Regions from separate parts of the Streptomyces sp. NPDC003635 genome, predicted to be linked through region 2. Evidence: predicted binding sites of a transcription regulator. Region 2 holds the regulator's gene; the other holds the start of a gene.

Region 1 (3,403 bases), on a different contig from region 2:
TGTGGTTCTGCGCCGGGTCCAGGACCTCCAGCAGGGCCGCCGCCGGGTCGCCCCGGAAGTCGGAGCCCACCTTGTCGATCTCGTCGAGCAGGACCACCGGGTTCATCGACCCGGCCTCCTTGATGGCCCGCACGATCCGCCCGGGCAGCGCGCCGACGTACGTACGCCGGTGGCCGCGGATCTCCGCCTCGTCGCGGACGCCGCCGAGGGCGACGCGGACGAACTTGCGGCCCATGGCGTGGGCCACGCTCTCACCGAGCGACGTCTTTCCCACGCCGGGCGGCCCCACAAGGGCCAGCACCGCGCCGCCGCGCCGTCCGCCGACGACGCCCAGGCCGCGGTCGCTGCGGCGCTTGCGCACCGCCAGGTACTCGGTGATCCGCTCCTTCACGTCCTCGAGACCGGCGTGCTCGGCGTCCAGCACGCCCTTGGCGCCCTGGATGTCGTACGCGTCCTCGGTCCGCTCGTTCCACGGCAGTTCGAGAACCGTGTCCAGCCAGGTGCGGATCCACGAGCCCTCGGGCGACTGGTCGCTGGACCGCTCCAGCTTGTCGACCTCCTTCAGGGCCGCCTCGCGGACCTTCTCGGGCAGGTCGGCGGCCTCGACGCGGGCGCGGTAGTCGTCGGACTCCTCCCCCTCCGCCTCGCCGTTGAGCTCGCGCAGCTCCTTGCGCACGGCCTCCAGCTGGCGGCGGAGCAGGAACTCGCGCTGCTGCTTGTCGACGCCCTCCTGGACGTCCTTGGCGATCGTCTCGGCGACGTCCTGCTCGGCGAGGTGGTCGCGCAGCTGCTGGGTGGCGAGCTTCAGCCGGGCCACCGGATCGGCGGTCTCCAGCAGCTCCACCTTCTGCTCGGTGGTGAGGAAGGGCGAGTAGCCGGAGTTGTCGGCGAGCGCGGAGACGTCGTCGATGGCCTGCACCCGGTCCACGACCTGCCAGGCGCCGCGCTTGCGCAGCCAGGCGGTGGCGAGGGCCTTGTACTCCTTCACCAGTTCGGCGACATGACCCGGCAGCGGGTCCGGCGCGCTCTCGTCGATCCGCAGGCCCTCGACCCACAGCGCGGCGCCCGGGCCGGTCGTCCCGGCGCCGATCTTCACGCGGCCGCGGCCGCGGATCAGGGCGCCCGGGTCACCGTCGGCGAGCCGGCCGACCTGCTCGACGGTACCGAGCACACCGGTGCTCGCGTAGGTGCCGTCGATCCGCGGTACCAGCAGCACCCGGGGCTTTCCCGGCTGGGACCGGGCGGCGACCTGGGCGGCCTCCACGGCGGCGCGTACATCGGCGTCGTTCAAGTCCAGCGGGACCACCATTCCGGGCAGCACGACCTCGTCGTCGAGCGGCAGCACAGGCAGGGTGAGCGAGGTAGACGTCGAAGCCATGATCTCCCCTTCGGCAGTCAAGTTGAGTTATGCCGACTCAATGCACGGGAGTCCTTGAATGTTCCCCGACCGTCGTTCGCTCTGAGCGATCAGCCGGACGCCCTGCGGTGAACTGGGGCTTTTCCCGGTCAACCAGGCGAGGGGGCCACACCATTCCCGGGCGGGGCCGGGGGCGAGCCACGCCTCGGCGGCGGTCGCGGGATTCCCGCGGCCGTTCCGCGACAACGCCCACAGGCACGCATCGCAAGCTCGGTCACAACCGGTGCGACCACCTGCCGGGCGCGCCCCGCCCAACCGGTGCCGTCGGCGTCGTCCCGCACCCGGCGCACAGGAACACGGCCCGAACTCCCCCTCGCCACAAGGGGTCCTGCCAGCCGCCGGGTCCGCGCACCCAACGGTTTTCCGGTGCCGGACCTGCCAAGATGAACGGATGCCCACTTCGTACGACATCCCCGAAGTCCTGGACCGTCGCGAGGGACCCCACGGCGAGGTAGTGCTGCGCCGGCACGGCGAGTTGCTCCAGATCATCGCCAACGGCTGTTTCCTGATGGACACCTCGGACGGCCGCTCGGAGCGACGGCTCGTCGACGCGGCCCGGGACGCCCTCGACGACCGCCCGGAGCCAACGGTGCTGATCGGAGGTCTCGGCGTCGGGTTCTCGCTCGCACACGCCGCCGCCGACGGCCGTTGGGGCCGCATCACCGTCGTGGAACGCGAATCCGCGGTCATCGACTGGCACCGCGCGGGACCCTTCCACGACCTCACCGAACAAGCTCTCGCGGACCCCCGTACCGAGATTGTCGAGAGTGATCTGATCGAGTACGTCAATGAGACTTCCGCCACGTTCGACGCGCTCTGCCTGGACATCGACAACGGCCCCGACTGGACCGTCACCGAGGGCAACCACAGCCTGTACTCGGCGCCCGGACTGGCAAGCTGCGCAAGGGTGTTGAACCCCGGCGGGGTACTCGCGGTATGGTCCGCGCGGCCCTCTCCGGAATTCGAAGAAACCTTGTGGAATGCCGGGTTCAAACAGGTGCGTACCGAAGAGATCCCCGTTGCCCGGGGCGTTCCCGACGTCGTGCACCTCGCCGTCGGACCTGGATAGCCGAGCTGCGGTGACTCCCCGTACGCTGCTTCCCTGGCGCGGATCATTCAAGCGTCAATCGCAAGCATGCGCAGGCATGTGCCAGTAAACGGATCACCCCACGGATTCCGGAAAGCAACTTCAGGGGCGGGCGATGGAGCAGACACACACCTCCCACAACGGCACGGCGGCGACCCCGGGCGCACAGCGCCGGGTCCTCGTGGTCGAGGACGACCCGACCATCGTGGACGCCATCGCGGCCCGCCTGCGCGCCGAGGGATTCCTCGTGCAGACCGCGGGCGACGGACCCGCGGCGGTCGACACCGCGGAGGCCTGGCAGCCCGACCTGCTGATCCTCGACATCATGCTGCCGGGCTTCGACGGCCTGGAGGTCTGCCGGCGGGTCCAGGCGGCGCGGCCGGTGCCGGTGCTGATGCTGACGGCACGCGACGACGAGACCGACATGCTGGTCGGCCTCGGCGTGGGCGCCGACGACTACATGACGAAGCCGTTCTCGATGCGCGAGCTGGCGGCCCGCGTGCACGTGCTGCTGCGCCGGGTGGAGCGGGCGGCGATCGCCGCGTCCACCCCGCGCTCGGGCATCCTGCGCCTCGGCGAGCTGGAGATCGACCACGCCCAGCGCCGGGTGCGCGTCCGCAGCGAGGACGTCCACCTCACGCCCACCGAGTTCGACCTCCTGGTGTGCCTGGCGAACACCCCGCGCGCGGTGCTCTCCCGTGAGCAGCTGCTCGCGGAGGTCTGGGACTGGGCGGACGCCTCCGGCACCCGGACCGTCGACAGCCACATCAAGGCGCTGCGCCGGAAGATCGGCGCCGAGCGCATCCGTACGGTGCACGGCGTGGGCTACGCCCTGGAGACCCCGACGCCATGAGCGACGGGCCGGCGCGGAGAGGCCCCGGGGAGCCCTGGGGCGGCGT
Region 2 (3,403 bases):
GAAGTTCAGCGTGCCGGCCGGGCAGTCGGCCGAGTACCCCTTGGCCGCGGTGTTGATCACCTGTCCGGTGGTGGTCGTGGCCGGCGGGTCGGCCCAGGTGACCGCGGACGACGTCCAGGACTCCGTGACCCGGCGCACGGCCGTGCCGGTGCCCCCCGTGCAGGAGGAGGACCAGTAGGAGTGCAGGGCCAGGTTGGTGTCGATGACGTGGACGCCCTGGTAGCCCGTCAGGTCGAACTTGAGGAAGGAGCGCGCGACGGTCCCGCCGGCGTTGTACGTGCCCGACTTCAGCTCGGTCGAGGAGACCTGGGAGTCCGGGTAGTTGGTGGCCACCCAGGTGTCGGTGCTGGCCGCGAGCGTGGTGGTCGGGTCGACGGTGACCGGGTAGGTCAGTTCCTGCTCGAAGTAGGCGGCGTCGGGGCGCAGGACGAGGGTCTGCGAGCCGTCGGCCGCGGTCTCGATCTCGGTGTCCACGGCCGCGAGATGCTTCGACTCGCCGGACCGCCTGTCGACGGAGGAGTCCCACATCATCGGCGCGGGGGCCTCGGCGACCAGCTTGCCCGCGCCGTTCTTCAGCAGCAGCCGCCCGGAGTCCGCCTCGGACAGGGTGAGGCCGGTGAGGGTGACCGGGATGCGGTAGGCGAGGTCTGCGGTGGGCGCCTCGTCGAGGAGTACGTTCTGGGAGAAGCCCTGCTTGAGGGCGGTGACCGTGAGGGTCTGCCCGTCGCCCAGGTCGTAGGAGGCGGTGTCGTCCTTCACCGTCGGCGTGGGAAGGGTGTCCGCCCAGCCGAGCGCCATGGAGGCGCCACCCTTGGCGACGGAGGCCAGCTTCCGGTCGCCGCCGTCGGAGACGGTGATGTCGGCGGCCGCCGTCTCCGGTTCCAGGGCCGCGCCCTCGTCGGTGAGCTCGGTGTCGATGTAACTCCAGGACCCGTCGGCCTGCTTGACCCGCACCGGCCCCGCGTAGGTCTCGGCGGTCAGCGTGCCGTCGGGGTTCACGAACACCGAGGAGGTCTCGGTGCGCTGGGAGAGCAGCTCGATACGCCGGTTCTGGATCCTGGCGTTGCGCCGGGCGGCCTCCTCCTCGGTCAGCCCGAGCAGCTTGGCTATGTCGGGCTTGTCGTCGCCGAGCGTGACCGCCTGAGCGGGGCTGTTCACGATCTGGTCGGCGGTCGGCGCCGGGAGGGACGCGAGCGAGGGGTCACCGGTGAGGAAACCGGCGAGCGTCAGCGCCGCGGCGGCCTGAAGCCACCGTCTTCGGTTGGTGCGTGGCACTCCAACTCCTTGTCAGGGCCCCCCGTGGTCATGAGGGGGCGGAGTGCGAGGTATACCGGTGATCTTGGCCGGATGAAGATTATGTGACCGAAAAGTGATCATGATCGGAACGATTGGTGGAGAAAACGCCCTGGGGGCCGCGGGTTCTCGAACCCGCGGCCCCCAGGGCGTTTCTGAGCACGCGTCAGTCGTTCTGCGGCCGCTTCGGCCGCCACACCACCAGCGCGCTGGTCTGCTGCACCTCCTGGTACGGCACCAGGTCACGGCGGTACGAGGCGTGGACCGCCGCCTCCCGCTGCTGCATCGCGGCGGCGGCGCCGTCGAGGGCCGACTGGAGCTCGGCCACCCGGTTCTGCAGGGCGGCGACCTGGTTCTCCAGCTCGATGATCCGCTTGATGCCGGCCAGGTTGATGCCCTCGTCCTGCGACAACTGCTGGACAGTGCGCAGCAGTTCGATGTCGCGGGCCGAGTAGCGGCGGCCGCGGCCGGCCGTGCGGTCCGGAGACACCAGGCCCAGCCGGTCGTACTGGCGCAGTGTCTGCGGGTGCAGGCCGGAAAGCTGGGCCGCCACCGAGATGACGTAGACCGGGGTCTCCTCGGTCAGTTCATACGGATTGCGTCGACGGCCGTCCATCTGGCATCAAGCTCCCTTCGCGGCCTGGAACAGCTCCGCCCGCGGATCCTCACCCGCGGTCGCCTCGCGATACGCCTCCAGCGCGTCACGAGCCTTCCCCGTCACGTCCTTCGGGACACTCACCTCGACGGTGACCAGCAGATCCCCGCGGGTGCCGTCCTTGCGGACCGCGCCCTTGCCCCGGGCGCGCATGGTACGGCCGTTGGGCGTGCCGGGCGGCAGCTTCAGGGTGACCGGCGGTCCGCCCAGGGTCGGGACCCTGACCTCACCGCCGAGAGCCGCCTCCGGATACGTCACCGGAACCGTCACCGTCAGGTTGTCGCCCTTGCGGCCGAAGACCGGGTGCGCGTCCACGTGCACCGTGACGTACAGGTCGCCGGACGGACCGCCCCGCTCCCCGGGCGCGCCCTTGCCGCGCAGCCGGATGCGCTGGTTGTCGCTGACCCCCGCCGGGATGCGCACCTGCATGGTCCGCGAGGACTTCGCGCGCCCGCTGCCCTTGCAGACCTCACACGGGGTCTCCGCCATCAGACCGCGGCCCTTGCAGTCCGGGCAGGGGTCGGTCAGCGAGAATCCGCCGCCGGAGCCCCGGGCCACCTGTCCGGTGCCGACACACGTCGGGCACACCCGCGGGTTGCCGTTCTTGTCGCCGGTGCCCGAACAGGCCTTGCAGGGAGCCTGCGAGGACATCCGCAGCGGGACGGTCGCGCCCTCGATCGCCTCGGTGAAGGTGAGCGTGACCTCGGTGTCGATGTCCTGACCGCGCCGGGGCTGCACCCGGCCGGTACCCGAGCCGCCCCGGTTGAACAGTCCCCCGAAGACGTCACCGATACCGCCGCCGAAGCCGCCGGAGCCACCGCCGCCCTGGGCGCCGCCTCCGAAGAGGTCGCCCAGGTCGAAGTTGAACGAGCCGCCGCCCGCGCCCGGCCCCGGACGGAACCCGCCGTTGCCGAAGAGGGCGCGCGCCTCGTCGTACTCCTTGCGCTTCTTGGGGTCGCCGAGGATGTCGTTGGCCTCGGAGATCTCCTTGAAGCGCTCCTCGGCCTTGGCGTTGCCCTTGTTGGCGTCCGGGTGGAACTCGCGGGCGAGCTTCCGGTACGCCTTCTTGATCTCGGCCTCGGTGGCGTCCTTGGGGACGCCGAGGACCTTGTAGTAGTCCTTCTCGATGAAGTCCTTGGTGCTCATCCCCGACGTCCCTCCTTCCTGTCGGAAACTACGACCTCAGCCCTCCTCAGGGCCGTTGTCCTTCTCCTCGGCGGCCTCGGACGCCTCCTCGGCCTTGACCGTCTGCGCGCCCGGCTGCGGTTCGGCGACCGCCACCCGCGCGGGGCGGATGGTGCGCTCGCCGATGCGATACCCCGGCTGGAGGATCGCGACGCAGGTCGTCTCGGTGACGTCCGGGGCGTAGGAGTGCATCAGGGCCTCGTGGATCGTCGGGTCGAAGGGCTCGCCCTCCTTGCCGAACTGCTGCAGACCCATCTTCGCCGCGACGGT

What was found. The regulator HspR, encoded in region 2, represses chaperone genes until heat shock. The targets are predictions, from matches to a motif close to TTGAGNNNNNNNNNCTCAA.
Region 1: lon (endopeptidase La) is a predicted target of HspR. The motif match lies at 1,401-1,419, and genes of this name have one in related genera.

What each region holds. Positions count from the first base shown of each region.
Region 1 covers NZ_JBSFOK010000003.1:142,463-145,865, forward strand. Annotated here, with positions in the region: gene lon (endopeptidase La) at 1-1,378, opposite strand, end outside; gene ACWDRW_RS04385 (spermine/spermidine synthase domain-containing protein) at 1,809-2,486, shown strand; gene ACWDRW_RS04390 (response regulator transcription factor) at 2,620-3,357, shown strand; gene ACWDRW_RS04395 (ATP-binding protein) at 3,354-3,403, shown strand, end outside.
Region 2 covers NZ_JBSFOK010000045.1:38,358-41,760, forward strand. Annotated here, with positions in the region: gene ACWDRW_RS31995 (DNRLRE domain-containing protein) at 1-1,275, opposite strand, end outside; gene ACWDRW_RS32000 (heat shock protein transcriptional repressor HspR) at 1,460-1,909, opposite strand; gene dnaJ (molecular chaperone DnaJ) at 1,916-3,094, opposite strand; gene grpE (nucleotide exchange factor GrpE) at 3,131-3,403, opposite strand, start outside.